DNA from 3 places in the Streptomyces sp. LN549 genome. Region 3 is predicted to be linked to each of the others. Evidence: riboswitches for the same ligand, from Rfam matches in the RefSeq annotation. Region 3 holds a riboswitch; each other region holds the start of a gene.

Region 1 (9,793 bases), 3.7 Mb from region 3:
TCACGCCGCCCGGCCCGGACGAGAACACCCAGCCGACGCCGTTGCCGGCGTTCTCTCCGGGCGCGGCGGACAGCAGACCGAACCGCCCGTCGTTGTTGGGATCGGTCAGCCGCACCTGGCCGCCCCAGAGGTCGCCCTTCTCGGGCGCGCCCGGCACGTTCACCGAGTCCTGGTCCCATGATGCGGCGCCGGTGGCGGTGAGTCCGCCGGCCGCACCGCGCAGCACCCACACGGCGCCCGCGTCGGCGACCGTGCCGATGTCCTCGCCGGGGGCGCCGATCGCCACGTCCGCGTAGCCGTCGCCGTCGGTGTCCGCCACCGAGAGGTCGGCGCCCCAGCCGTCACCGGCCTCGGAGCTGCCGGGGACGCCCGAGGTGTCCTGCGTCCACCACACGGGCGGGGTTCCCGGGCCCTCGGCGCCGACGGGTCCGTCGCCCAGGCTGCCGTAGTACACGCCGACCACACCGCCGGTCATCGATTCGCCGCCGTCGTCGGGGCTGCTGGGCTCCCCGGTGACGAGGTCGTCGTAGCCGTCGTTGTTGATGTCGCCTGAGGCGACGGCGGGGCCGCCGCGCAGATCGTGGTCGTACCGGAGTCCCTGGACGTCACCGAGGAAGAGCGCGGACCAGCCGTGCCCCGGCTCCCCGCCGACGGTGACGCCGGAGATGACGAGGTCGGCGAGACCGTTGCCGTCGTAGTCGCCGGTCGTCATGGCGCGGGGCACGATCTCCCGCCCCGGGGTGCCGGGGATGAGGCTGCTGCGTGAGGTGGGCGCCGGTGCCCTGGACTGCCGCCGGGCCGCCGCCTCGTACTGGTAGAGGCTGAGGTCGGTGCGGTCGGTCACGGCCAGCTGGTCGCCCGGGATGTCGGGGCTGAAGTGCGCCGCGGCGAGCGCGCTGCCGAACCTGGCGCCGGCGGTGGGCTCCTCGGCCTGCAGCCAGTCGCTGTCCGCGCCGGAGAGCCCCTTCGCGGAACCCCACAGGACGACGATGCCGCCCGCGTCGGTCACCGGTTCGACGTTCTCGCCGGGGAGGCCCACGACCGCGTCGTCGTACCCGTCCCCGTCGAGGTCGCCGGAGGTCAGGGCGCGGCCGAAGCCGTCGCCCGCCTCGGCGGCGCCCGGCACTCCGGTGGTGTTCTGGCTGAGTACGGCGCCCCGGGTGGTGCCGATGCCACCCGGCCCGCCGTACTGCACGGTCACGTAGCCCGCGCCCTTCTGGCCGCCGATGGTCCCACCGGGCGCGCCGATGAGCACGTCCTCGTAGCCGTCACCGTTGAAGTCGGTGTTGCGGTCGTCTGCGTGCGTTCCGCCGGGGGTGCCGGCGTAGGCGGAGGGCGCGACGACTGCGGCCCCTGCCATCAGGAGAAATGAGGCCGCGACAACGGCGGCCGAACGGTGGGTGCGCACGAGCGGCTCCTCGGTTCAAGGATGACCGGGCTAGGGCCTGGCGGACCATGATCCGCCGAGCAGGCCCCTGATCTGATCCGGGGGGACGCCGGGAAGAGCCCGTTGTCCTCCTGGCGCCCTGTTGGACCGGCTTCGCGGCGCAAGGGTTGTACGGCATGGCAAAAGGGGTGGAAGGGAGCAGCTCAGCTCCCTTCCACCCCTGTTCACGACTCCGCCCCGGGGGCGGGAACCGCGGTGGGTCAGTAGGCCCCGAAGACGTTGTCGATCGAGCCGTACGTGGCGGCGGCGTAGTTGCACGCCGCGGTGATGTTGGCGACGGGGTCCAGGATGTCCAGCGAGGTGCCGGGCACGTGGTACGCGTCGAACGTGGGCTGGATGACCTGGAGGAGGCCCTTGGACGGAGTGCCGGCGGCGGCGTTCGAGTCCCAGTTGTTGACGATCTGCGGGTTGCCCGAGGACTCGCGGATGACGTTGCGGTAGATGCCGTCGTAGCTGCCGGGGATGCCGTTCTCGGCCATGACGGCGAGGGACTCCTTGATCCAGCCGTCGAGGTCGTCGGTGTACGCCGTCGCGCTCTGCGCGGGGGTGGTCTCGGCGGTCTCCGCGGCGACGGGCGTCGCCGTCCGCTGGGAACGGTCGGCGCGGTCGGTGCTCTCGGCCCGGTCGGCCGACGGCTGCGAGGCGCTGCCGGACGTGTTCTCCGCCTTGAACTCGCTCTTGGTCGCGGCCTTGGGTGCGGCGGCCGCGGACTTGGCGCCGATGGTCAGCTTCAGGCCCGGGTGAATGAGGTCGGGGTTGCCGCCAACCGCACTCCGGTTGTCCTGGTACAGCCGCTCCCAGCCGCCACTGAGGGAATGCCCCCGGGCGATCTTGGAAAGCGAATCACCGGAGACCACGGAATAGGTGGTGGACTCGGCCTTCTGTACGGCAATTTCCTTGCCGGACACGGAAGTCGGGGCCGCGGCCTTTTCCGCTACGACCGCCTGGGCGGGTGCGGCAGAAGCCGATCCGGCAGCGATCAGGGGGAGCGCGAGAACGACTCCGCCCGCGCTCACGGCGATGAAACCGCGGGTCAGGGAGGTGGACTTGGAACGACGGTGCTGACCCTTGAAGGGCATGGCGCTTTTCCTCTCCGCCGCCTGCGAGGTGAGCTGTCGGGTTCGGACTGGAGATGTCCGGCCGCACATGGCGACTTCACCCCTAGCCGCTCCGGATTCCGGACCGGCGGCAAACCTGGGTCCCCCGCTCCTGCCGTACGTGAGTGGTCGGGTTACCGGACGGCGGCAGGATTCGGCGTTCCATCCGGATTGACGGTGACCGTAAGCGAGAAAGGGCAGGCGAAACAAGCCCGGAATTCTTGATCGCAATTAATTCGCAAGATCAATCAAAGGAAATGTGGGACGCCGGTCACATGCGAGCGGGGCAACTTTCTTGGCGCAACAGGGAACCGAAGCCTCCGGTTGTGCGTCAGGAGCGGGAAACGTGACGCTGACCACTGCGCCCGAAAGGGGCGATTTGCTGGATATTCAGAGGTTCTGACCCACGGAAAAGCGACCCCCGTGAGCATTCTTTGCAATTCCGATTTTTCGTACAATTAGGACATTACGGTGCAGGGGTCGGCTGTGCGGCCACGTCTGTACGGCTGCGCGCCACCACGACCGGTGAGCCGTCGCCCGGGGCGCGGAGTATGTCCGCGTCGAGCGCATAGAGCTCCTTCACCAAGGCCTCGTCGACCGTCTCGCGGGGAGCACCCTGCGCGATGACGCGGCCGCCCTTCATCGCGACGAGCAGATCGGCGTAACGGGCCGCGGCGGCGAGGTCGTGCTGGACCATGACGACGGTGCGGCCGGTGGCCGCGACCTCGCGGACGAGTTCCAGGACTTCGACGGCATGCCCGAGGTCGAGGGCGCTGGTCGGTTCGTCGAGCAGGACGACCGGGGTCTGCTGGGCCAGGACCATCGCGAGCCAGCAGCGCTGGCGCTGACCGCCGGACAGCCGGTCGATGCGCTCCCCGGCCAGTGCGGTGGTGCCGGTGGCGTCGAGTGCATCGCGTACCGCCTGCTCGTCTTCGCGCGACCACTGGCGCAGCAGCCCCTGGTGCGGGCTGCGGCCGTAGCGCACCAGACCGGCCACGGTGACCGCCTCGGGGGCGCGCGGCGACTGCGGCAGCAGGGCGACATGGTGGGCGGCCAGGCGCCGGCCGGTCCGCCAGATGTCCGTCCCGCCGATCAGTACCGTGCCGGACTCGGGCCGGTGGAGCCGGGCGACGGTCCGCAGCAGGGTCGACTTCCCGCAGCCGTTGGGGCCCACGATCGCGACGACCTGTCCGGCGGGGACCGTGAGGTGGACGTTCTCGACGACGGGGCGGCCCGGGTATCCGGCGTGCAGGCCACGGACTTCGAGTCCCGCCTTCGCACCGGTCGGATTCTCGGTCATGTGCGGCTCACGCCTTTCCGGCGGCCGGGTCGGGCCGCAGCAGTACCCACAGGAGGAAGGGGCCGCCGAGGACGCTGGTGACGACCCCGACGGGAAGTTCGACCGGAGCGGCGACGCGTCCGATCGCATCGGCCGCGGCGATCAGTGCGGCTCCGGTCAGCGCCGAGCCGGTGACCGGCACGCGGGTGGGACCGGTCAGCCGCTGGGCGAGGATCGGCGCCGCCAGTGCCACGAAGGCGATGGGGCCGCCGACCCCGACCGCCGTGCCCGCCAGCAGCACCGCGAGGACGAGAGCGACGGTACGCACCCGGCGCAGATCGACTCCGAGGGAACTCGCCACCTCGTCGCCGAAGCGCAGCAGTTGGAGGCGGTGCCCGGCCGCCAGCGACAGCGGGACGAGGAACAGCAGGGCCACGGCCAGCGGCACGCCGGCATCCCAGTCGCGCCCGTTGAGGCTGCCGACGGCCCAGAGGAACACGCCGCCCGCCGTGTTGTCGTTCTCGCGCGACATGATCAGATCGCTCACCGCGCCGATGAAGGTGGAGACGCCGATCCCGGCCACCAGCAGCCGGTAGCCGGCACTCCCCGCTCCCCCGGCGCACAGGACGACCAGGGCCGCGGCGGCCACGGCACCGAGCGGCCCGAGCCACCAGTTGCCGACCATGCCGGTGGCGGACCCCGCGGCGGCGGCGACCACGGCAGCGGTGGCGCCCTCGTTGACGCCGACCAGGTCCGGCGTGGCGAGCCGGTTGCCGGCCAGAGTCTGGGTGAGACAGCCCGCGATGCCGAGGGCGGCACCGACCAGCAGGCCGGTGAAGATGCGGGGCAGCCGGAAGTCCCGCACGATCATGACGGTGCCGGCATCGCCCGATCCCAGCAGTCCCGAGAGGGTCTCCGACAGGCTCATGCCGGTCGAACTCGCCATCACCGCCAGGGTGATGAGAAGGGCCAGCAGCGGAAGGAGCAGCGCGGCGGCGAGCGCGCTGCGCCTCGGGAGGAGCCAGGACAGCGTTCCGGTGCGCAGCACGACGCTGTCGGGCGGGGTCACGTCCGTCATGCCGGGACCCCTGCGGTGGACAGCCGGGAGGAGCGGGCGATCCACACGAGCAGGGGGCCGCCGACGAAGGCGAGCAGCACACTGACCGGGGTCTCCCAGGGCCGGATGACGATCCGGGCGAGAACGTCAGCGACGACCATGATGTCGGCCGCGATCAGGGCGGACAGGACGAGCTGGGCGGTCATGCGCGCCCCTGCCAGCGCCCGGGCGGCGTAGGGCGCGAACAGTCCGAGGAAGGCGATGGGCCCGGCCACGGCGACGGCGCATCCGGCGAGCAGGGAGACGGCCCCGGCGACGACGAGGCGGATCCGGCCGGGGTGGTGCCCCAGGGAGCGGGCGCCGTCGTCCCCGAGCCCGAGCGCCGCCAGCGGGCGGGCGCAGCCGAGTGCGGTGAGCAGGCCCACCGCGATGAGGGGCAGCAGGGGCAGCAGGTCGGAGATCTCGATGCCGGCGAGCGAGCCGATCGTCCAGTAGCGGTAGGTGTCGAAGGTGGACTGAGTACCCAGCAGGACGTACGAGGTGAGGCCGTGGAAGGTGGCGCCGAGCGCCGATCCGGCCAGGACGAGCCGCAGCGGGGAGCCGCCGCCGCGTCCGGAAGCGGCGAACAGGAGGACGGCCGCACTGGCGACCATGCCTCCGGCCAGGGCCCACACCAGCAACGAGGCGGGCGAGTCCGCGCCGAAGTAGGTGAGCCCCAGCACCACGGCGAAGGCGGCCCCCGAGTTGACGCCGAGCAGCCCCGTCTCGGCGAGGGGGTTGCGGGTGGCGGCCTGCAGGAGGCACCCGGCCGTCCCCAGACACGCCCCGACCAGCACCGCGGCGAGCGTGCGCGGCAGGCGCACGTCCACGACGGCCAGGCGCAGTTGTGCGTCCGCCCGGGCGGCCGGGTCACCGACGAGGTAGTCCCAGGCGCCGCCCGCCGAACTGGACCCGGTGCCGATGAGCAGGGACAGCAGGACGAGGGCGGGCAGCAGGAGCACGAGACCGGCGGCCGCCCACACGGCCGCGCGTCCCTCCCGTGGCGGGGCTTCGGTGGGGCGGGTTCCGGTTGCGGGCCGTCCCCCTTGCACGATCGACATATGGTTAGCCTAACCTAAGTAAGCCGGGCGGCTGTCGGCGGCCCCAGGGCTCCCCCATGCCCTGAAACGGCGTCAATCGCCCTGCCCTGTCCCCTTTCGGTGCGGCGGAGCAGCCACCCGGACCGACCTCATCACTCGAACGCAACGGAGATTCCAGGCCATGGCCCCGAATTCGACCTTCTCTTCCCGCGGCCTCGTCCGCCCCTCGGTGGCGGCCTCCCTGATCGGCATCTGTGCCCTGGCGCTGACCGCCTGCGGGTCCTCCGAGGCTTCGGAGGGTTCTGGCGATTCGGGCGGGTCCGAGTCCGCGACGACGACTCAGGTGACGGACGCGACCGGGACGTCGGTGAAGGTCCCCTCGGCGCCCGAGCGTGTGGTCGTCCTCAGTGAGATGGACCTGGACGCGGCTCTCGCACTGGGCGTGAAGCCGGTGGGTCTGACCGCCGGCCGCGGACAGAAGGGCGCGCCCGCCTACCTCGCGGACCAGGCGAAGGGCATCCCCGTGGTGGGTGCGGTCACCGGACCGGACATCGAGAAGGTCGTCCAGGCCAAGCCGGACGTGATCCTCGCCGGCCAGCTCGCCGACGAGCAGGTCCTCCAGCAGCTGCGCAAGGTCGCGCCCACGGTCGTCACGATCGACGGCACCAAGGACTGGAAGAAGGCGCTCTCGCTCACCGGGAAGACACTCGGCAAGGGCAACCGGGCCGAGGCGTTCCTCGCCGACTACGGCACCCGGGCCGCCGCCCTGAAGAAGGACCTGGGCGCGGAGGCCGGCAAGAGCGTGTCCGTCGCCCGCTACTCGGCCAAGGGCTCGGCCGTCATGCAGCAGGGCGTGTTCATCAGCGACGTCCTGAAGGACCTGGGCTTCACCCGCCCCGGTATCCAGAACGAGAAGGGCGAGGGCCACTCCACCCCGATCAGTGACGAGAACCTCAAGGAGATCGACGGGGACTGGCTCTTCATCGGCACCCTCACCTCCACCGGATCGGACCAGGACCTCGTGGGCGAGCTGTCCAAGAAGCCTGCGTACAAGCAGCTCAAGGCCGTGAGCAACGATCGTGCGACCGTGATCGACGGCACCAAGTGGACGAGCCTGGGCGGCGCGCAGGCGGCCGTCTCGGTGCTCGACGACATCCGCAAGGCCATGGTCAAGTGAATCCTGCCCCGGAACTCACCGGCCGGATCGCCCTCGTGACGGGGGCGGGCCGCGGGATCGGCGAGGCGGTGGTGCACGCCCTCGTCGAGCGCGGCGCCCGTGTCCTGGCCACCGACGTCACCCCCGACGGCGTCCACGCGCTCGCCCGGAAGTACGGCGAGCAGGTCGCGGCCCGCACTCTCGACGTCACGGACTCCGCAGCCGTGGAGGCACTCGTCGCGGAGGCCGAGGACACGCTCGGCCCGCTGGACATCGCGGTCAACGTCGCCGGAGTACTGCGGTGTTCGGCCGTCGCCGAGCTGACGGACGAGGACTGGGCGGCCACCTTCGCCGTCAACACCAACGGGGTGTTCCACGTCTCGCGGTCCGTCTCGCGCCGGATGGCCGGCCGCGGGACGGGAAGCATCGTCACCGTCGCGTCCAACGCCGCGGGCATCCCCCGCACGGACATGGCCGCGTACGCGGCCTCGAAGGCCGCCGCCGTCATGTTCACCAAGTGCCTCGGCCTCGAACTGGCGCCCCTGGGCATCCGCTGCAACACCGTCTCGCCCGGTTCGACCCTCACCGACATGCAGCGCGGCATGTGGCCGTCCGGCGACGCGCAGGACGAGGAGGCCGCCGCCCGGCGGGTCATCGAAGGGGACGGGGCGAGCTATCGCACGGGCATACCGCTCGGACGGATCGCCGATCCGTCCGACATCGCCGACGCGGTCGCCTTCCTCGTGTCCGACCGTGCGCGCCACATCACCCTGCACGACCTCTACGTCGACGGCGGCGCCACGCTGCGGGCCTGACCCGCCCGCCCGGCACCTTCGACAGCGGATCGCAGCCCTCCCCCACTGGAGACAAGAAGACATGTCTGCCTCACTGCGCGTACCCACCGCCCCGCACCGGGCCGCGCCCCACACCTCCCCTCCCCCCTCCCCCGGTGCGGCCACCGCACTGCTGGACGCCTACCGGCCCGGTACGGACCGCTTCCTGGCCTCGGCGCACCGGACCCTGCTCGCATCCGGCATCGCAGCCGAAGTCCCCTACGACACAAGGCCGTTGGCCTCCCGGGTGCGCGAGGTGCTCGATGCCCGGCGGCGCGCCGGGGACCCGGCACCGATCGTCGTGGGCGCGCTGCCCTTCACTCCGGGCGCCCCCCACTCACTGGCGGTCCCGCAGTCCGTCCGCCGGACATCGGCGCTGTGCGAGGACCCGCTCATCGCACTCCCCGGCCCTCCGGCTGAGCCCGGCACCTGGCAGACCCGGGAGGTCCCCGAGGCCGGCGCGTACACCGCGGCGGTCGCCGCGGCGGTGCGACGGATGCGCGCCGGGGAGTTCGACAAGGTCGTCCTCGCCCGCACCCTGGAACTGACTTCCTCGCACGAACTCGATCTGCCCGCCATGCTGCGCCGGCTCGCGCAGCACGACCCGAAGGGCTACACCTTCGCCGTCCCCAGCGGGCCGGGCCGCACCCTCATAGGCGCCAGTCCCGAACTCCTGGTAGCCCGCGCCGGGAACGTACTCACGGCCAATCCACTGGCCGGCTCCGCTCCGCGCAGCGACGATCTGGCCGAGGACGTACGGCGCGCGGCCGCGCTGCTGGAATCCCCCAAGGACCTGCACGAACACGCCGTCGTCGTCGCCGCCGTGCGGGAGGCCCTCGCCCCGTTCTGCGTGAGCCTCGACGTCCCCGAACACCCCACTCTCGTACGGACTGCGGCCATGTGGCACCTGTCGACGACCGTCACCGGAACGCTCGCGGACCCTGCCACCTCCTCCCTCGACCTCGCTTCGGCTCTGCACCCCACGCCCGCGGTGTGCGGCACCCCGACCGAGACGGCCCGCGCCGTCATCGCGGAGTCGGAACCCTTCGACCGCGGCGCCTACACCGGCATGGTCGGCTGGCAGGACGCGGACGGCGACGGCGAGTGGGTCGTGACGATCCGCTGTGCCGAGGCCGAGGGCCGCTCGCTGCGACTGTTCGCCGGCGCCGGTGTGGTGGCCGCCTCCTCGCCCGAGGCGGAGACCGCGGAGACCGCTGCCAAGTTCCGCACCTTCCTCAGCGCCGTGGGGGCCGCGCTGTGAGCGCCGCCCCGCAGGACGACGCCCCCACCTGGCCCGCCGGCTTCGCCGAGCGATACCGCGCGGCCGGCCACTGGCGCGGCGAGACGTTCACCGGCGTGCTCGGGCGCGCGCCGCTGCTCACCGCGACCGAGTGGCGGTCGTCGACCCCGCGGACGGGCGCCGCGCCTGGACGTACGGCGAACTCGACGAGCGCGCGGCCCGGCTGGCGGCGGGGTTCGTGGCCCGGGGCATCGCCAGGGGCGACCGCGTCGTCGTCCAGCTGCCCAACGTCGCCGAGTTCATCGAGGTCGTCTTCGCCCTCTTCCGGATCGGTGCGCTGCCCGTCTTCGCGCTGCCCGCCCACCGGGAGACGGAGATCGGCTACTTCTGCTCGTTCACCGAGGCCGTCGCCTACGTGATCCCGGACCGGCACGCCGGCTTCGACCACCGTGCGCTGGCGACCTCGGTGAAGGCGCGGACTCCCGGGCTGAAGCATGTGTTCGTCGTCGGTGACCCGGGTGAGCACACCGCGCTGTCCGACGTGCCTTGCGAGGACTCCGGTCCGCTCGACGGTCCCGAACCGCACGATCTGGCCTTCCTCCAGC
Region 2 (9,793 bases), 730 kb from region 3:
TCATGCCGGTCACCAATCACCGGCTCAGCGCGTACTTCGGCCAGGCGGGCGTCAACTGGATGTCCGTGCACACGGGCATCGACTTCCCCGTCGACTACGGCACGCCGGTGATGGCGGCGACCGACGGCACCGTCCGTACGCAGTTCAACACCGCCTACGGGAACATGGCCATCGTCACCGCGGCCGACGGCACCGAGACCTGGTACTGCCACCTCAGCAGCACCCGGATCCGCTCGGGCTCGGTCAAGGCCGGTGACGTCATCGCGCACTCCGGCGACTCCGGCAACTCGACCGGCCCGCACCTGCACTTCGAGGTGCGGCCCGGCGGCGGCGCGGCCATCGACCCGCTGCCCTGGCTGCGCAGCCACAACGTCAACCCGAACTGATCCGCGGGCGGCGGTTGGCCGCCCGCGGGAGATCCCGAGAGCGCTAGGGCGTGTTCCGAAAGTCCCGCCTGCCCGGCGGCGTCTGGCACGCACGCTCGCCGCGTTGTCGGGATCACCCCGATACAACCAGTATCGGGGCGACCCTCCGCCTTGCGATCGCACGCACCAGACGCCGCCGGGCCCGCCCTTCGGGCGGACGGCGCTACTTTCGAAACACGCCCTAGAGCTTCTCGACCGGTGCGTATCGCAGCAGCAGCTTCTTCGGCCGTTCGTCCCCGAAGTCGACCGTGGCCTTCGCCTGGTCCCCGATGCCTTCGACCGCCGTCACCGTGCCCAGACCGAACTGGTCGTGGGTGACCCGGTCGCCGGCCACCAGCGTGATCGTCGGCTTGTCCGAGGTCCGCCGGGTCGCGAAGCCCGAGGGGCCGGAGCGCGAGCGGGACGCGGAGAGCGACGAGGTGATGCCCGCCGTCGGTCCCGCCGGGGCCGCCATCGGGCCCTTGCGCTTCCACTCCAGGTGCTGGTCCGGGATCTCCTCCAGGAACCGCGACGGCGGGTTGTACGAGGGCTGGCCCCATGCGCTGCGCATCGCCGCCCGGGTGAGATAGAGCCGCTCGCGGGCGCGCGTGATGCCGACATAGGCGAGCCGGCGCTCCTCCTCCAGCTCCTTGACCTGTCCCAGCGCGCGCATGTGCGGGAAGACGCCGTCCTCCATGCCGGTCAGGAAGACCACGGGGAATTCGAGGCCCTTGGCGGTGTGCAGCGTCATCAGCGTGACGACACCGGAGCCGTCCTCGTCCTCGTCGGGGATCTGGTCGGCGTCCGCGACGAGCGCGACCTTCTCCAAGAACTCGGCGAGCGTGCCCGTGCCCTCCTCCTCCGCCCGCTCCTGCTCGAACTCGAGCGCCACGGAGGCGAGTTCCTGAAGGTTCTCGATCCGGGTCTCGTCCTGCGGGTCGGTGGACGCCTGGAGTTCGGCGAGATAGCCGGTCCGCTCCATGACGGCCTCCAGCACGACGGCCGGTCCGGCGCCGGACTCCACGATCGTGCGGAGCTCCTCCATCAGCGTGTTGAACCGCTTCACCGCGTTCGACGAGCGGGCAGCCATGCCGTACGCCTCGTCGACACGGCGCAGCGCCTGCGGGAAGGAGATCTTCTCGCGCATCGACAGGGCGTCGATCATCGCCTCGGCCCGGTCGCCGATGCCGCGCTTGGGCACGTTCAGGATGCGCCGCAGCGGGACGGTGTCCTCGGGGTTGGAGAGGACCCGGAGGTAGGCCAGGACGTCCCTGACCTCCTTGCGCTCGTAGAAGCGCACGCCGCCGACGACCTTGTAGGGCAGACCGACGCGGATGAAGATCTCTTCGAAGACTCGGGACTGGGCGTTCGTACGGTAGAAGACGGCGACGTCGCCCGCCTTCGCGTCCCCGGCGTCCGTGAGCCGGTCGATCTCGTCCGCGACGAACTGCGCCTCGTCGTGCTCGGTGTCCGCGACGTATCCGGTGATCCGGGCGCCGGTGCCGGCGTTGGTCCAGAGGTTCTTCGGGCGACGGCTCTCGTTGCGCTCGATGACGGCGTTGGCCGCGGACAGGATCGTCTGCGTGGAGCGGTAGTTCTGCTCCAGCATGATCGTCGTCGCGTCCGGGTAGTCCTCCTCGAACTGGAGGATGTTGCGGATGGTCGCGCCACGGAAGGCGTAGATCGACTGGTCCGCGTCACCCACGACGCACAGCTCTGCGGGGGCGTCCTCGGGACCGGCCGGGCCGACCAGCTCCCGCACGAGGGTGTACTGGGCGTGGTTGGTGTCCTGGTACTCGTCGACCATGACGTGCCGGAAGCGGCGGCGGTAGTGCTCGGCGACGTCGGGGAACGCCTGGAGCAGGTGCACCGTCGTCATGATGATGTCGTCGAAGTCCAGGGCGTTGGCCTCGCGCAGCCGGGACTGGTACAGCGCGTAGGCATGGGCGAGGGTCTTCTCGAAGCCGTCCGTGGCCTGACCGGCGAAGGTCTCCTCGTCGATCAGCTCGTTCTTCAGGTTGGAGACCTTCGCCGTGAACGACTTCGGCGGGAAGCGCTTAGGGTCGAGGTCGAGATCGCGGCATACCAGGGCCATGAGGCGCTTGGAGTCGGCGGCGTCGTAGATCGAGAACGACGAGGTGAAGCCGAGCCGCTTCGACTCGCGGCGCAGGATCCGTACGCACGCGCTGTGGAAGGTCATGACCCACATGGCGTTGGCCCGCGGCCCGACGAGCTGCTCGACGCGCTCCTTCATCTCGCCCGCGGCCTTGTTGGTGAAGGTGATCGCCAGGATCTGGCCCGGGTGCACCCCGCGCTCGGCCAGCAGGTGGGCGATGCGGTGGGTCAGCACCCGGGTCTTGCCCGAACCGGCACCGGCGACGATGAGCAGCGGGGACCCGGCGTGCACGACGGCTGCGCGCTGCTCGGTGTTCAGCCCGTCGAGCAGCGCGGCGGCATCGACGACCGGGCGGTGGGCCCCGTCGCGGTAGTACGCGTCGCGGGGCGGCGGGGGCCCGTCGAAAACGCCCGCGAAGAGGTCCTCCGGCACCGCTTCGGGTGCGGAGTCCTCGGGGGGCGGCGGGGGCCCTTCCTCCGTGTGCTGGAGGCCGGCCAGGAAACTGTCGTCAAAGAGGCTGCTCATCGCTGTCCGAGTCTAGGGCGCCGCACTGACACTCCGGGCCCGAGTGACCAACCACGCACTCACGACCGGACACACAGAGCGAGCGGCGGACCGCACGGCGTGGGGGAATTCCAGGTCCACCGGGCCCACAGCACCCCGATCCGTCGAGGTCACGAAAATGTATCGGGCATATCGAACATCAACCTTCACAGCGGCACCATGAGTTGGCTAGCGTGCTCGTTCGGGCGGCCCGTACCCCCAGAGGCGATCCACGCCGACCGGGCGTCCACGCCGAATCCGGGCTGCCCGCATCAGGAGTCCGGAACCGGGGACCCACACGCATCACCGGGGTGAATCGGTCCGAATCCCCCACCAGGACCGTAGGGCAGCCTTCCGTTCCGCCCGAACCCGACAGCTAACCCGGTAGGCGGTCCACGGAAGGAGATGCCGGCCTTGGCGTCGCATCGCAAACCGCGCACCCTGGTGCGCAACACCGGCCCCGCCGTCGGGCTCACGACCGCCGCGCTGGCGTCGGTGACTCTGCTGTCCACGCAGAGCGCACTGGCCGCCCCGGCCCCCAAGCCCAGCATCGAGGACGTGCAGAAGAAGGTCGACGACCTCTACCGCCAGGCGGGCACCGCGACCCAGCAGTACAACCAGGCGAAGGAGGCGACGACCAAGCAGCGCTCCAAGGTGGACACCCTGCTGGACGACGTCGCCCGGCGCACCGAGAAGCTGAACGAGGCCCGCAGGACACTCGGCACCTATGCCGCCGCCCAGTACCGCGGCGGCGCCCTCGCCCCGACCGCCACCTTCTTCCTGGCCGACGACCCGCAGTCGTTCTTCGACCAGACCCATCTCATGGACCGGATGACCGAGCGCCAGACGCTGGCCGTTTCGGACTTCCGTACGCAGCAGGCGAAGGCGTCCAAGCAGCGGGCCGAGGCCGTGGCGAGCCTGGAGACGCTCACCGAGTCGCAGGCGACGCTGCGCACCAGCAAGCAGAACGTCCAGACGAAGCTGTCCGAGGCCCGCAGCCTGCTGTCGAAGCTGACCGCCGAGGAGAAGGCGCGTCTGGCGGAGCTGGAGCGCAAGAAGGAGGCGGAGGCCAAGCGCAAGGCTGCGGAACTGGCGAAGAAGCAGGCCGCCGCGAAGGCCGAGGCTGCCCGCAAGGCCGAGGAGGCCGCCAAGGAGGCGGACACCGGAAGCGGTACGGACACCGGAAGCGGGACCGGCACCGGCACCGGCACGGGTTCCGGGACCGACGCCTCGACCAAGGCCGAGAAGGTCATGGCGTTCGCCAGGGCGCAGCTCGGCAAGCCGTACGTCTGGGGGGCCACCGGCCCGGCCTCGTACGACTGCTCGGGGCTCACCCAGGCGGCCTGGAAGGCGGCCGGCGTCGACATTCCGCGGACCACCTGGGACCAGGTGAACGTCGGCACCCGGATCGCCACGGCGGACCTGCAGCCCGGGGACCTGGTCTTCTTCTACGACGACATCAGCCACGTCGGCATCTACAAGGGCGACGGCATGATGATCCACGCGCCGAAGCCGGGGGCGAACGTGCGCGAGGAGTCGATCTTCTACATGCCGATCTACGGAAGCGTGCGACCGGGCTAGACGGGCTTCCAGACCCAAGCCCGGGTCCGAGCCCAAGCCCAGGTCATGAGAACGCCGCTGTCCGGACCCCATGGGGTTCGGACAGCGGCGTTCTCATGCGCCGGTGACACGGCTCAGGTCCAGAGCGTGGCGATGAAGATGTTGACGATCGTGAGTCCGCCGACCGCGGCGAAGAGGCCCTTGTCGACCTTCTCCTCGTCGCGCTTGACGTAGACGAGCCCGAGGATCACGACCAGGATCAGCAGCTTGATGCCGATCTTGACGTTGTTCACCGGGTGGTCGTCGGCCTGGTCGAGCCCGACCAGTGCGATTCCGGTGACCAGCATGGTCAGCGCGCCGTGCAGCATGGCCGGGACGAACCGTGCCGTGCCCGCACCCATCGCCTTCATCTGGGTGAGGAAACCGCCCAGCAGAGAGGCGATGCCGATGATGTGCAGGGCGACGAAGACATCGATGAGTACACGCATGGTTCCGCAGCCTAGCCCCGGCCATATCAGCACTCCGCAGCCCGGTCGACCTAAGTGACCACTTGACCGCGAGATGCACCAATTGCCTGACTCTGGTGCAATTTTTCCGATCATCCGGCGACAACGCAACGCCAAGTTAAGACAATAGGCGTCATTACAACTCTTTCCCGTGTCCCGGGTTTAGCGTCCCTGTCCAGGTGGCCGGCACACCGCCGATCCGCACCCGGACGGCGTTCCCGGTCACCCCGCCGAGGTTCGGCGGCGGGCCGCTCCCCCTGTTGGCGGCCCGCCGCCGGACCGGGCGGGCCCGTCGGTAGACCCCGGCGGGCCGTCGAAAGGAAGGACGCCCGCCCTCGTGGCAGCGCACCGGAAACCCAAGCAGCGCCCGTACACCGGCTCTGCTGCCCGCACCGCAGCGACGCTCGCCTTCGCCGGGGCCGCGACCGCCGCCGCGTTGCCGGGATCCGCGCACGCCGATCCGGCGCCGACCCCCGCCCAGGTGAAGGCCGAGGTGGACCGGCTGTACCGGGAGGCGGAGGTCGCCACCGAGCAGTACAACGGCGCGAAGGAGAAGGCCGCCGCCACCGCCAAGTCCGTGGACGCCCTGCGCGACGAGGCCGCCCGCAGGACCGACCGGCTCAACGCCGCACGCGACGCGCTGGGTTCGTACGCCGCCGCGCAGTACCGCTCCGGGGGCATCGACCCCGCCGTGCAGCTGGCGCTCTCCTCGGACCCCGACCAGTACCTCCAGCGCGCCTCGTACGTGGACCGGGCCGGCGAGCGGCGCGCCACCGAGGTCCGCGCCGTGCAGCGCCGCGTCGCGGACGTGGCCCAGGTCCGTGCCGAGGCCGCCGGTCAGCTGACCGAGCTCGCCGCCCGCCAGGCCGCCCTGAAGGAGCACAAGGCGACGGTCCGCACCAAACTCGCCGAGGCCCGACAGCTGCTCGCCCGCCTCTCCCCCGCCGAGCGCGCCTCCTACGACGCCTCCGAGGGCGGCCGCGGCGGCGCCCACGCCGACCGCAGCGCCCCGCGCGGCTCGGCCCAGGCGCCCAACGCCCGCGCCGCCGAAGCGGTCGCCTTCGCCTACACCGCCCTGGGCAAGCCCTACGTCTGGGGCGCCACCGGGCCCTCCTCGTTCGACTGCTCCGGCCTCACCCAGGCCGCCTACCGCTCCGCCGGCCTCTCGCTCCCCCGGACCACGTACACCCAGATCAACGCGGGCCGGCGCGTCGCACGCTCCGAACTCGCCCCCGGGGACCTGGTGTTCTTCTACTCGGGCATCAGCCACGTCGGCCTCTACGTCGGCAACGGCCAGATGATCCACGCCCCGCGCCCGGGAGCCCCGGTCCGCGTCGCACCGATCGACCAAATGCCTTTCGCGGGAGCGACCCGGGTGGCATAGGCTCCCGGCCGACGAACCGGAACGGCCTGAAGGAAACTCGCACATGCCCATGGACGTCGACGTCCAGACCCATGCCCGTACGCTCACGCTCCGCTCCCCGGACCACGTCCGGGTCGGCCCGTTCGTGATCCGCTACAACCCGAACTGGTCCCTGAAGTACGCCAATTACGCGATTCCCGACCAGGGCGCCGAGCCGACGCCCGCCGAACTCGACGCCCTGATCGCGGCCTTCCGCGAACGGGACCGGATGCCGCGCCTGGAGTTCCTGCCCACCTGGGCACCTGCGGTCGAACCCGCACTGCTGGCCGCCGGGTTCACCGCGGAGAACCGCGCCCCGCTCCTGGCCTGCGCCCCCGGCGGTCTGCTGCCGCCGAAGCCGGTGGACGGCCTGGTGATGGCGGAGCCCGCCACGGACGCGGAGTTCGAGGCCGCAGCCCTGGTCCAGCACCTGGGCTACGGCGGGACGGGTGAGCCCGAGGCCGGTACGGCCCAGTGGCTGCGCACCGCCGCCGCGGACGGCGGGGTCGCCGCCCTCGCGACCGTCGGGGGCACCCCGGCGGGCGCGGGCGGCTGCTCGGTCCCGGTCGACGGTCTCAGCGAGCTGGCGGGTCTCGCGGTCGCGGCGGACTTCCGCCGCCGAGGCATCGGGGCCGCGCTCTCCGTCCATCTGACGGAGACCGCGTTCGCGCGGGGCTGCCGGGTGGTCTGGCTGGAGCCGGGCGACGCCGATGTGGAGCGGATCTACGCCGCCATCGGCTACCGCCGGATCGGCGAGAAGCTGAACATCTCGCTCGACCCCGAACGCGAGGGCGTCTGACCGGCCGTCCGCGTCCGGCTCAGACCAGCCGTCGCGCCGTCGCCCAGCGGGTCAGCTCGTGCCGGTTGGAGAGCTGGAGCTTGCGCAGCACCGCCGAGACGTGCGACTCGACCGTCTTCACCGAGATGAACAGCTGCTTGGCGATCTCCTTGTACGCGTATCCGCGGGCGATCAGCCGCAGCACCTCGCGCTCGCGCTGGGTCAGCCGGTCGAGATCCTCGTCGACCGGCGGGGCGTCCGTCGAGGCGAAGGCGTCGAGGACGAAGCCGGCCAGCCGGGGCGAGAACACCGCGTCGCCGTCCTGGACCCGGAAGACCGAGTCGACGAGGTCGTCGCCGGTGATGGTCTTGGTGACATAGCCGCGGGCGCCGCCGCGGATGACGCCGATCACGTCCTCGGCGGCGTCCGAGACGGACAGCGCCAGGAAGCGCACCGGGTTCTCGACCGCGCCCATGAAGGGGGCGCAGCGGCGCAGCACCTCGACGCCGCCGCCCCCCGGGAGGTGGACGTCGAGGAGGACGACCTCGGGGCGGGTCGCCGTGATGACGGTGACCGCCTGGTCGACGTCGGCGGCCTCGCCGACGACCTCGACACCGGTCTCCTCGGTGCGGCCGATCTCGGCCTGTACTCCGGTGCGGAACATCCGGTGGTCGTCGACGAGCACGACTCGTACCCGGCGCTCCGGGCCCTCGTGGCCCCCGGTCGCCTCAGTGGTCCCGTTCATCGCTCGTCCTCTCCATCTCCAGCTCGACTTCCGTGCCCCCGCCGGGCACCGAACGCAGCCGTGCGGTACCGCCGTTGCGCTGCATCCGGCCGATGATTGATTCTCGTACGCCCATTCTGTCCCCCGGTACGGAATCCAGGTCGAATCCCGGACCCCGGTCGCGCACCGAGACGAAGACCGTGCGGCCCTCGACCTCCGCGTAGACCTGGACGGCGCCGCCCTCGCCACCGTACTTGGCGGCGTTGACCATCGCCTCGCGTGCGGCCTGCATCTGTGCGGCCAGCTTCTCGTCGAGCGGGCAGTCACCGACGACGACGACCTCCAGCGGGACGCCGTGCTTGTCCTCGACCTCGGCCGCGGCGCGTTTGACGGCCTCGGCCAGGGTCTCGGGCTCGTCGTCCTCGTCCTTGCCGGTGCCCTCGGGGTTGTAGAGCCAGTTGCGCAGTTCGCGTTCCTGGGCGCGGGCCAGCCTGCGGACCTCGCCCGCGTCATCGGCGTTGCGCTGGATCAGGGTGAGGGTGTGCAGCACCGAGTCGTGGACGTGGGCGGCGACCTCGGCTCGTTCCTGGGCCCTGATGCGCATCAGGCGTTCCTGGGAGAGGTCCTGGGTCATCCGGACGAGATAGGGGCCGGCCAGCAGGGCGATGCCGGTGAGCACGGCGATGGCCGCGGTGAGGACGTTGCCGAGCTGGGCGGCGGAGCCGCGCACGACCATGAAGCCGGCCAGACCCAGGCCGACCAGGGCGACGCCGGCCAGGCCGCGGGCCAGGTGCAGGACCCGGCGGCGGCTGCCGACCTCCATCCAGCGGGCGCGGCGGGCGTTGTCGGCCTGGCGCCACACCAGGACGGATCCGGCACCGATGAGCAGGGTGGGCCAGATGTAGCGGTCGGCCTTGCTGCCCATGTCGACGTTGCCGACGAAGATCAGGGCGCCGATGAACAGCGCGATGAGGGCGAAGACCTGACCCTTGTCCGGTTTGCGGAGTCTGCGGGTGCCGTCGGGAGCGGTCTCGAAGACGGACCGCGGGCCGTCCACGCCGCCGACGCCGAGCGGGACGACGATCCAGAACACCGCGTACAGGAGCGCACCGAGGCCGTCCGCGAAGAACAGCCCGAGGAAGACGAACCGCACCCAGGCGACCGGCAGCCCGAGGTGTCCGGCGAGACCGCGTGCGACTCCGCCGAGCAGCCGCCCGTCGGCGCTGCGGTACAGCTTGCGCTGGGGCGGCTCCTCCAGGTCGGGGGTGCGGGAGCTTGCGGCTCGGGACGTGGCGGCTGGCATGACCTGATCGTCACACGTCCGTGCGGGTGATGGCATCAGGGTCGGCCCCCACATCTACCCTGAGACCGGCGGAGAGCTGCGCGGGCCCCTCAGGGTCGGCCGGGCGGATATCAGGGACGGGCCAGGGTCGGCACGGGTGCCGGAAGGGGCCGGCGCCCGTCACCATGGAGCCATGACCGTTCCCCAGGATGCGCCGCCCGGCGTCGTACCGCCCCCCGGGCCCGTACCGCAGCTGCACCGCAGTTCGCGGCAGAAGGTGGTGGCCGGGGTCTGCGGCGGGCTCGGCCGGTACTGCAACGTGGATCCGGTGATCTTCCGGATCGTGCTCGGTGTCCTCTCCGTGACCGGCGGCCTCGGGCTGATCTTCTACGGCTTCGCGTGGCTGTTGATCCCGCTGGAGGGCGAGGAGGAGAACGAGGCGCGCCGGCTGCTGTCGGGCCGGGTCGAGGGGTCGTCG
Region 3 (9,793 bases):
CGACGCGGCCGGGCCCGTCGTCACCGGGCTGGTCGGGGTCGGCGACGCGGTCACGCACACCAATCCCACGATGGGGCAGGGCGTGGCGCTGGCCCTGTGGGCGGCGCAGTGGGTGGCCGGCCATGCCCCGGCCGCCGCCGACGACCCGGCGGCGTTCGCGGCCGGCTACCACCGCTGGGCCGGGCGGACACTGCGCCCCTGGTTCGACATCCAGGTCGCCATGGACCGGGCCAACGAGGCCGAACTCAGGAACCCCGAGCGGTGGTTGCCCCGGCAGCCCACGGCTGCGGCACGCGAGAAGGCCGCCCTGTCCGCATGCTCCTGGGACGACCCGGTAGTGATGCGGGCGCGGGCCCGGATCCGCCATCTCGTCCAGCCAGCCGATCAGGCCTACGGCACCGAGGAGGTACGCGCCCGCGTGGCGTGCTGGCTGGCGGAGCACCCGGACTTCACGCCCGGGTTCGACGGTCCCGCCCGCGAGGAGTGGGAGTCGGCCGTGCGGCGCACGGGGCCGACGCTCCGAGACCGGCCGCAGTGACCTGACACGACGGCACGGCGCCGGTGCCGGCCGTGAAGAGGCCGGCACCGGCGCCGTGTGCCCGGTGGTCAGACGAGGAGCTTCGTCTTCGCCCGCTGGTACTCCTCTTCCGTGATGGCGCCCTTGTCCTTGAGGTCCGCGAGTTTCGACAGATCCTCGACGTGGCTGCTCTTCGGCGCACCGTTCGCGTCGGACGTGCCCGCGGCCTCTCTCACGTACGCCTTGAAGGCCGCGTCCCGTTCCTTCGCGTCCTTCACGTCACGCGTCCCCATGGATTTGCCGCGTGCGATCACGTAGATCAGAACGCCCAGGTACGGCAGCACCAGTGCCAGGATCAGCCAGCCCGCCTTGGCCCATCCGCCGAGGTCGTCGCTTCGGAAGATGTCCATGATGACGCGGAACAGCAGGAAGAGCCACATGATCCAGAGGAAGAACCAGAGCATGGTCCAGAACAGGTTGAGCAGGGGGTAGTCGTCCATCGTCCACTCCAGGCGCCGCGTCGAATGGCTGAGTCTGAAATCAGTCATATCACCGCATTTATGCAGGCGCCCGTTGAGGTTTCCTGTGTTCCGCCAGGAGAGGGTTGGGGGAGCGGGCGGGTGCGGCGTGACGCGGGGCGACGCCTACTTCTCCGGCACGGAGGCGGCGGAGGCGGGGGCCTCTGCCGAGGCGGTGTCGGTGGAGCGCTCTACGGGTTCGGCCTGCTGCGGGATCGAGGATCCGGCCTGGGCCTCCGCTGCGCGTGCGGCCGCCGAGGTCTTCCGGCTGTGCACCAGGATGCCTATGAAGCCGGCGATGAACCCACTGATCAGGCCCGATATCGCGTGGTTGACCGCGTTGACCGATTCGCTGTCCGGGAGGCCGACGGCGGCGTAGTTCACCAGCGCGCTCATCACCGCCCCCATCAGGCCGCCGATGAGGCCGCTGATGACGGCGCCGCGCACGGGTGAGGACGGGGCGGCCGTGGCGGTCGGGGCAGGGGCGGGAGCGGGGGTGAGCGGTGCGGTCATCGTCGGGGCCCTCCAGACAGGCTGCGATGGGAGTCCGGGAGCGGCTTGACGGGCGCGGCGACATGCGCGCTCGGGGCCTGCTCGCACGGGCAGCCCACCGGTCCGGGGGATGCAGCAGTTACCTTGCGGCAGAACACGTGTTCCGTGCAACACCTTCTCGTTTCCGACACTTTGACGGCATGGTGAAGATCGCCCGCGGAAGTGGAGCGGTTGCCGCCGCCAAGGGGGCAGTGAGGGTGGTTTGTTCAGGTTTGGCGGTGCCGATCGGCTGTCCCTGCAATGTGGTTGGGGAGGGCTGGCCGTCGCTGTCGGCGGAGGGCCGTGACGGGCAGGTGCGCGGGCACCGTCCGGTCGCTGCGGGATCGGCGGCCCGGACCGGGTGCCGACTGAGGGGTGTGGACGCCGAGTGGTCATGAGCGTCTCGAACATGCCGTAGAGTTGTGTTTACCGACGCGGGGTGGAGCAGCTCGGTAGCTCGCTGGGCTCATAACCCAGAGGTCGCAGGTTCAAATCCTGTCCCCGCTACTGAAGAATCAGGCCCGGCATGCATACAGCGTGCCGGGCCTGATTCGTTTGTACGCCGTCGGCCCGCCGGGTCGCCGGCCGGCGCGGGCCGTATGCCGCGTACGTACCCCCATTGGCCGACGAGGAGTCGCCCCGCGACCCTGCTCCGGGAAGCCTGGGGGTGGTGCGCGGTACCGTCCGCGGCCGTGGGCGCACCGGGCAGGAGACCAGCAGGTGGGGAAGCGGGAGAAGCGGCGGAAGAGGCGCGCAGGTGGGGTGCGGACCCGCCGTTTCGTCCGGGCTCTGCCTGCGCTGATGATCGTCGGGGGCGTGCTGTTCGACGTCCTCACCCCGCCCGCCTTCACGGCCATCCCGTTGTTCGCGGCGGCGCCGCTGATCGCCGCACCGTTCTTCTCGCTGGCCAGTACCGTCCGCACCGGCGTCGCCGCGCTGCTGGCGGTCGCCGGGGTGCGGATCTACAGCGGCACCCTGATCCAGGTCGTGCCCTCCATCGAACTGCTCACCGTCCTCACCGTCTCCGTCCTCGCTGTCGTGATCAACGGGGTCGTGCGGCGCAGCAACGAGCAGCTGGCTTCCGCCCGGGTCATCGCGGAGACCGCCATGCGGGCGGTGCTGCCGACGCCGTCCGACCGGATCGGCGGGCTGCATGTCGCCGCGCGGTACGAGGCGGCGCAGGCGGACGAGTTCGTCGGCGGCGACCTGTTCTCGGTCACGGACACCCCGCAGGGGGTGCGGCTGGTGGTCGGGGACGTGCGCGGCAAGGGACTGGACGCCGTGGAGGCGGTGGCGGTGATCATCGGGGCGTTCCGGGAGGCGGCCGAGCAGGAGGAGTCGCTCGAGGGCGTGGCGCAGCGGCTGGAGCGTGCGCTGGCGCGCGAGGCGAGCACCCGCGGCGGCCTTGATGCGGTCGAGGGGTTCGTCACCGCCGTGCTGGCGGAGATCCCGCCGGGTGCGTCCGTGGTGCGGATCGTCAACCGCGGCCACCCCGAGCCGCTGCTGCTGCACACGGACGGGGCGCTGGAGGTGCTCGGGCCTTCGGTGCCGGCGCTGCCGCTGGGGATGGACCTGGGGGTGTGGCCGGACCGGGCCGACGAGTGGGAACTGCCCGCCGGGGCGACGCTCCTTCTCTATACGGACGGCCTCTCCGAGGCCCGTGACGCCGAAGGGGTCTTCTACGCCCCCGCCGAGCGGCTGAGGGGGCGGATCTTCCCGGGGCCCGAGGAGCTGCTGTCCGCGCTGACCGATGACGTGCGGCTGCACACGGGCGGTGAGTCGACGGACGACATGGCGCTGCTCGCGGTCGGCCGGCCGGCCGAGGGCCAGCCCGACCGGCGCAGGACCGTGAAGATCGTCGGCCTGGGGGACGGTGGCGGATGAGCCCGAGCCTGAGCCCAGGGCCGGGTGCGGTGGGAGCGGTTTGGCTGCGATGCCACCGTCCGTAACCGAAGGGCATCCCTCCGCATAACATTTGACGCAACGTCAGAAAGCGGGTAGTGGCTGAAGGGTGATCAACTCGTCCGTTTCCACCCGGTTGTGTCCCGTAAAGTCCAGGCCAAAGACCTGAACGATCAGTGGGAACGGCTTGGAATCGGACCCCGGTGTCTATTAACGTTCGATAACGCAGCGCGGTTGTCCCAGCCGCCGTCAGTGGCGGCACCGTGCGCGAGCGCCGAATTCCGCAAGGGAACCGGGGAACCACCTACATGGGGTGAATCGGGCATCTCTGTCTTGTGACGAGACGGAGGAACCCGTAGGAGACCTTCCTGCTCCGAACCCGTCAGCTAACCCGGTAGGCGAGAAGGAAGGAAAGGAGTGCGCCCCCGTGGCGTCCAACAAGCCTGCCCCCGAAGCTCCCTCCCGGTTCGTGTCCGAGTACGGCGATGACTTCGCGACCCGGCCCGGCACCGTTGTCGGTGCGGAGCACGGGGCCGCCTACGCGACCGATCACGGGACCGATCGGGGCAGCGGCTTCGGAATCGACTTCCGCGCCGACGACTCCGGGCCCGACAGGGCCTGGGAGGAATGGAATCCCACCGAGGACTCCGTCCGTCCCGTGCGCGGCAAGCACCGCGTCGCCAAGCAGCGCAACGGTCTGGCCCGTAGCTCCACCGTCCTCGGCGTCGGCGTCATCGCGGCCGTCGGTGCGGGTGGCATGGCCACCGCCCAGAGCAAGCCGCCGGTCTCCATCTCTCTTCCCGATTCCATCTCGGACAATCTCCCCGACGCCAAGTCCCTCCCGGGCGTCGGCGCACTGTTCTCGGGTGAATCCGAGTCCGCGGCGGAGAAGGCCGTGGCCGAGACCGCTTCCGCCCCGCTGACGACCGCCGGCATCACCACCGCCGAGGCCGAGCAGGGCACCACCGACGCGGGTGAGGCCCTGCGCGCCCGCATCCTCCAGCAGGCAGAGCAGCAGCAGGACGCCGCCGACGCCGAGGTCAAGGCCGCAGCCGAGAAGGCCGCAGCCGAGAAGGCCGCCGCGGAGGCGAAGAAGCAGCAGGACGCCGCCGAGGCCAAGATCGCCGCAGAGAAGAAGAAGGCGGCGGAGGAGGCGGCGAAGAAGGCGGAAGCCCTGCGGCTCGCCAAGCTCGCCGCCAGTTACGCCATCCCCACCTCCTCGTACACGATCACCTCGACCTTCGGCGAGGCCGGATCGATGTGGTCCTCCGGCTACCACACGGGCCTCGACTTCGCGGCGCCCACCGGTACGCCGATCAAGGCGATCCACAGCGGCACGATCAAGTCGGCCGGCTACTCCGGCTCCTACGGCTACCGCACGGTCCTGGAGCTGGAGGACGGCACGGAGCTGTGGTTCTGCCACCAGTCCTCGATGGATGTCAGCATCGGCCAGAAGGTCACGACCGGCGACACCATCGGACGCGTCGGCGCCACCGGCAACGTGACCGGCCCGCACCTCCACCTGGAGGTCCACACCCCGGACGGCACCGGCATAGACCCGATGCCCTGGCTGCAGGCCCGGGGCCTGACGGTCTGAGACCGTTCCTCCACGCCGGCTCCCCGGCCCGTGAAACCCCGGCAGCCCTGACGCTCACCCCCCGACGTCAGGGCTGCCGGTCTGTCTCCGTCCGCTCGCTGCACCGGATCAAGATGCACAGGCCACGGAATAGCGGAGCCCGCGGAAGTGGTTGTTCCACCCATGACTTCTCTTCGCAAGCTCGGCTCCTCCAGTCTCCAGGTCTTCCCGCTCGCCCTCGGGGGCAACGTCTTCGGCTGGACCGCCGACGAGGCGCAGTCCTTCGCCGTTCTCGACGCGTACGCGGCGGCCGGCGGCAACTTCGTCGACACCGCCGACGCCTACTCGGCCTGGGTCCCCGGCAACGAGGGCGGCGAGTCGGAAACCCTCATCGGCAAGTGGCTCGCCGCACGCGGCAACCGTTCGGACGTCGTCGTGGCCACCAAGGTCGGCGCCCACCCCGCCTACAAGGGGCTCTCCGCCACCACCATCAAGGCCGCTGCCGAGGAGTCGCTGCGCCGGCTGGGCACCGACCACATCGACCTCTACTACACGCACTTCGACGACGAGACGGTCCCGGTCGAGGAGATCATCACCGCCCTCGACCAGCTGGTGAAGGACGGCAAGGTCCGCGAGATCGCCGCGTCCAACATCAGCCCCCAGCGGCTGCGTGCCTCGCTGGACTTCTCGGAGCGCGAGGGGCTCGCCCGCTACGTGGCCCTGCAGCCCCACTACAACCTCGTCTCCCGGGACACGTACGAGGGCGAGCTCCAGGACACCGCCGCCGGTGCCGGGCTCGCGGCCGTCCCGTACTTCGCCCTCGCCTCCGGGTTCCTCACCGGCAAGTACCGTCCGGGCACGGCCGTGGAGAGCGCCCGCGCCGGGAGCGCGGCCACGCACCTGGAGTCGGAGCGCGGCCGGAAGGTGCTCGCCGCGCTCGACAAGGTGGCCCAGGAGCGGGACGCCGAGATCGCGACCGTGGCGCTGGCGTGGCTGGCCGCCCGGCCGACCGTCGCCGCACCGATCGCCTCGGCCCGTACCGTCGAGCAGCTTCCCGCGCTGGTGGCCGTCGCCGGACTGCAGCTGACGGACCAGGAGCTGGCGGACCTCACCGAGGCTTCCGCCTGAGGCCTGTCCGACCCTGATCCGCCGGCCCGGCCGCCCCTAACCCTGTTGTCCGTACCGCGGCTGGTCGTACGGAGGGTCGGTGCGCGGAGGGTTCGTGTACGTCGGTGCGCTGTAGGGCTGCCCGGCGTACGGGTATGCGGGGTGCGGATACGGGGCGTGACCGCCGTGGGGCGGGTACACCCCGTAGCCCGGGCCCGGGACCTGCCCCTGGGCCTGTCCTTGGTACGGCCGGCGCACCGGAGGCACGAACCGGGAGCGCAGACGGCCCGTGGCCTGTGCCGCGTACACGAGGGCGGGGCCTGCGGTCTCCCTGCGCTGCCACAGGTGGTGCAGCAACTCCCGCTCGCGTTCGGCGAAGTCCGGGCCCGCCGTGCCACGGCGGGCCTGTCGGCGCAGAAAGGCCAGCGAGGTCGCGAACGACTCGTACTCGGCGACCGTGCGGGCCGCCGCCCTGCCCTGGGCCTTCACCTCTTTCCGCTCCATCCGCGCCGCGGCGGGTATGCGGGCGTGCGCGGGGTGATGGGCGTGCGCGGGAGCGTATGCCGGGTGGAACGCGTGGCTGTGGGGCCTGCCGTACGGGCCGCCGGCCGCCGTTGCCGCCGCCGTGCGTTGGCGGGCGACACCCCTGGCCATGCCGCGGGCCCGCATCGAGGAGAGGGCGAGGGGTTCGGCCGGGGACAGCCAGCCGGCCGCGGCGTACGCCGGCAGCTCGACGCCGAGGGTGCGCAGCTCGCGCAGTCGGGCCCAGATCGCCAGCCAGGTCACCAGCCCGAAGACCGGGACCATGAACGCCCCGTACACGGCGTAGAAGCCGTACGGGCCGAATGCGGACGACCCGTTCCACAGGGCGTGCATGCCCATCGCGAGGAGCAGGCCCAGCAGCGGGAGCGCGATGCGCCGGACGCGCTGATGGCGCGCACTGCTTGCGGCGATCCCGAAACCGACACCGGTCAGAACGGTGAAGAGCGGATGGGCGAACGGGGACATCACCGCACGCATGAAGAAGGTCGCCGCGGTCACGGAGGCGAACCCCGAGCCCATCATCTGGTCCTCACCGAAGGCGTTGCCCAGATAGAGGATGTTCTCGGTGAAGGCGAAACCTGTCGCGGTGAAGCCGGCGACGACCACGCCGTCGACGATCCCGCCGAAGTCCCGTCGCCGGAAGAGGAAGAGCAGCAGGACGGCCGCCGCTTTGGCGCTCTCCTCCACGACGGGCGCTATGACCGTGGCGCCCAGCGTGTCCGCGCTGCCCGGGTCGGCCGTGGCGGTGGCGATCCACCGCGTCGCGAAGGAATTCGCGATGATCGCGACCAGGGCCGCAGCGCAGGCACCCCAGGCGAAGGCGAACAGCATGTTGCGCCACGGGCCCGGTTCGACCCGGTCCAGCCAGCGGAACGCCGTCATCAACACCGGAACGGGCAATACGGCCAGGCCCAGACCGACGAGGAACCCCTGCGTCCCCGTCTGGTCACGGACCAGGGCGAGGATCACCAGCCCGCAGAGCGCCAGCACGGAGAAGACGGCGACGACACGGAGCGTCCTGCTCCGCCACAGCATGCCGACGCGGCGCGGGCGGTAGCGCCACTGACCCCGGTCCGGCGCGGCAGCCAGGATCTCGCCGACGCGATGCTCCTCGAGCACCGGGACGGCCGGCTGTGACTGTCGCTGAACAGACCCGTCGGACACCCCACGACCCTAACGAGCGGGACTGACAACGGCCATGGCGCCTGGTCGGCTCCCGGTGCGGTGGCAGGCGCCCGCCGGCTGATCAGCGGCAGAAGCCCCTCGGCCGGTCAGCGGCGGGCGAACAGCAGGTCGTGCACCACGTGGCCCTTGTCCAGGCCCTGTCCCTCGAACCGGGTCAGCGGCCGGAAGGCGGGCCGTGGTGCGTAGCCGCCGTCCGCCGCCGTGTTCTCGAAGCGGGGGTGCGCGGTCAGCACCTCCAGCATCTGCTCGGCGTACGGCTCCCAGTCGGTCGCGCAGTGCAGGACCGCTCCGGGCTTCAGCCGCTGCGCCGCCAGGTCGAGGAACTCCGGCTGGATCAGCCGGCGCTTGTGGTGGCGCGACTTGGGCCACGGGTCGGGGAAGTACACCCGCAGCCCGTCCAGCGCGTCCGGCTCCAGCATCTCGCGCAGCAGGATGATCGCGTCACCGTTGGCGACCCGGATGTTGGACATGCCGTTCCGGTCCGCGAGACCGAGCAGGTTGCCCTGGCCGGGGGTGTGCACGTCGACGGCGAGAATGCCGGTCCCCGGGTCGTCGGCGGCCATCTGCGCGGTGGCCTCGCCCATGCCGAAGCCGATCTCCAGGACCACCGGGAGCCCGTCGAACAGCTCCGGCAGATCCAGGACGCGCAGCCCGTCGATGTCCAGGCCCCACTTCGGCCAGAGCCGCTCCAGGGCGTCCTGCTGGCCGGGTGTGACCCGGCTGCGGCGCGGCTGGAAACTGCGGATCCGGCGCTCGTGGTGCGAACCGGCCGGATCGGCCGCGGGGCCGCCGGGGAAGCGGGGCTCCTGGCGCAGCCTGCGCGCGCGGTCCAGGGCCGCGGCGCGCAGATCGTCCGGGATGCCGGCGGTCGCGGGCGCGGCGCCGCCCGGACCGGTGGCGGCCGTGCCGTCCGTCCCGGTGGCGGGCGGATCGGTGGGGAGCGCACCGGAGGGGAGCGTGCTGTCCGTCTCGGCGGCGGCGTCGCCGGGCGTCGCGGGGGAGGGGTTCAAGGGCTCAGACACAATGCCCTGATTCTACGGTGGGCGGCTTCCACCCCGTCCCCTGTGCCCGGAGCAGCGCCCTGCGTGCCACCTCCCGCCCGATGGGCAGCGCGGCCGTGGCGGCAGGCGACGGGGCGTTCAGCACGTGGACGGTGTGCGGGGCCTCGCGGATCAGGAAGTCGTCCACCAGAGTGCCGTCCCGCAGCACCGCCTGGGCCCTGACCCCGGCAGGCGCGGGGCGCAGGTCGGCCTCGGTCACCTCGGGCAGGAGCCGCCGCACGGCCGCCGTGAACGCGTGCTTCGACAGCGAGCGGTGCACCTCGCCCGCCCCGTACCGCCAGTGTCTGCGGGCGATCCGCCAGGAACCCGGCCAGCTCAGCGTGGAGAGCAGCTCGCGGGGGCTTACCACCGGCCAGCCGTATCCCTCGCGGGCCAGCGCCGGTACCGCGTTCGGCCCGACGTGGACGCTGCCGTCGTGGCCGCGGGTCAGATGGACGCCGAGGAAGGGGAACGCCGGATCGGGCACCGGATAGACCAGGCCGCGCACCAGCTCGGGCCTGGCCAGCTCGTAGTACTCCCCCCGGAAGGGCACGATGCGCATCCCCGGGTCGTCGCCCGCCAGCCGCGCCACCCGGTCGCAGTGCAGTCCCGCGCAGTTGACCAGCACCCGGGCCCGCACCACCAGGCCGTCCGCCGTCCGCACCGCGACGCCCCACGGCCGCCGGTCGATCGAGGTGACCTCCGCGCCGAACCTGATCAGGCCGCCGCCGCTCCGCACCTCGGTGGCGAGCCGCTCGGCGACCGCGCCGAAGTCGCACACCCCCGTCGTGCCCACCCGGATCGCGGCGAGGCCCCGCACCCGCGGTTCGTACTCGGCGATCTGCGCGGGCCCCAGCTCGCGCACGGGCAGCCC

Evidence for each region. Region 3 has a riboswitch for cyclic di-AMP ahead of SH922_RS20900 (M23 family metallopeptidase). Riboswitches for the same ligand answer to the same signal wherever they lie in the genome.
Region 1: linked by a shared signal. The riboswitch ahead of SH922_RS04105 (transglycosylase SLT domain-containing protein) and the one ahead of SH922_RS20900 (M23 family metallopeptidase) in region 3 are both predicted to bind cyclic di-AMP.
Region 2: linked by a shared signal. The riboswitch ahead of SH922_RS24495 (NlpC/P60 family protein) and the one ahead of SH922_RS20900 (M23 family metallopeptidase) in region 3 are both predicted to bind cyclic di-AMP.

What each region holds. Positions count from the first base shown of each region.
Region 1 covers NZ_JAZHRI010000002.1:918,238-928,030, forward strand. The annotation lists gene SH922_RS04100 (FG-GAP repeat protein) at 1-1,408, opposite strand, end outside; gene SH922_RS04105 (transglycosylase SLT domain-containing protein) at 1,648-2,526, opposite strand; cyclic di-AMP (ydaO/yuaA leader) riboswitch at 2,532-2,714, opposite strand; gene SH922_RS04110 (ABC transporter ATP-binding protein) at 3,011-3,844, opposite strand; gene SH922_RS04115 (FecCD family ABC transporter permease) at 3,852-4,901, opposite strand; gene SH922_RS04120 (FecCD family ABC transporter permease) at 4,898-5,980, opposite strand; gene SH922_RS04125 (ABC transporter substrate-binding protein) at 6,141-7,136, shown strand; gene SH922_RS04130 (2,3-dihydro-2,3-dihydroxybenzoate dehydrogenase) at 7,133-7,930, shown strand; gene dhbC (isochorismate synthase DhbC) at 7,992-9,209, shown strand; partial or broken gene SH922_RS04140 ((2,3-dihydroxybenzoyl)adenylate synthase) at 9,206-9,793, shown strand, end outside.
Region 2 covers NZ_JAZHRI010000002.1:5,363,765-5,373,557, reverse strand. The annotation lists gene SH922_RS24505 (peptidoglycan DD-metalloendopeptidase family protein) at 1-386, shown strand, start outside; gene pcrA (DNA helicase PcrA) at 607-3,045, opposite strand; cyclic di-AMP (ydaO/yuaA leader) riboswitch at 3,304-3,470, shown strand; gene SH922_RS24495 (NlpC/P60 family protein) at 3,469-4,644, shown strand; gene SH922_RS24490 (hypothetical protein) at 4,758-5,111, opposite strand; gene SH922_RS24485 (NlpC/P60 family protein) at 5,467-6,513, shown strand; gene SH922_RS24480 (GNAT family N-acetyltransferase) at 6,557-7,330, shown strand; gene SH922_RS24475 (LuxR C-terminal-related transcriptional regulator) at 7,350-8,054, opposite strand; gene SH922_RS24470 (PspC domain-containing protein) at 8,038-9,336, opposite strand; gene SH922_RS24465 (PspC domain-containing protein) at 9,509-9,793, shown strand, end outside.
Region 3 covers NZ_JAZHRI010000002.1:4,629,895-4,639,687, forward strand. The annotation lists gene SH922_RS20875 (NAD(P)/FAD-dependent oxidoreductase) at 1-538, shown strand, start outside; gene SH922_RS20880 (SHOCT domain-containing protein) at 607-1,017, opposite strand; gene SH922_RS20885 (hypothetical protein) at 1,162-1,548, opposite strand; tRNA gene SH922_RS20890 (tRNA-Met) at 2,000-2,073, shown strand; gene SH922_RS20895 (PP2C family protein-serine/threonine phosphatase) at 2,287-3,450, shown strand; cyclic di-AMP (ydaO/yuaA leader) riboswitch at 3,731-3,884, shown strand; gene SH922_RS20900 (M23 family metallopeptidase) at 3,896-5,065, shown strand; gene SH922_RS20905 (aldo/keto reductase) at 5,228-6,172, shown strand; gene SH922_RS20910 (PrsW family glutamic-type intramembrane protease) at 6,209-7,858, opposite strand; gene trmB (tRNA (guanosine(46)-N7)-methyltransferase TrmB) at 7,966-8,901, opposite strand; gene lhgO (L-2-hydroxyglutarate oxidase) at 8,894-9,793, opposite strand, start outside.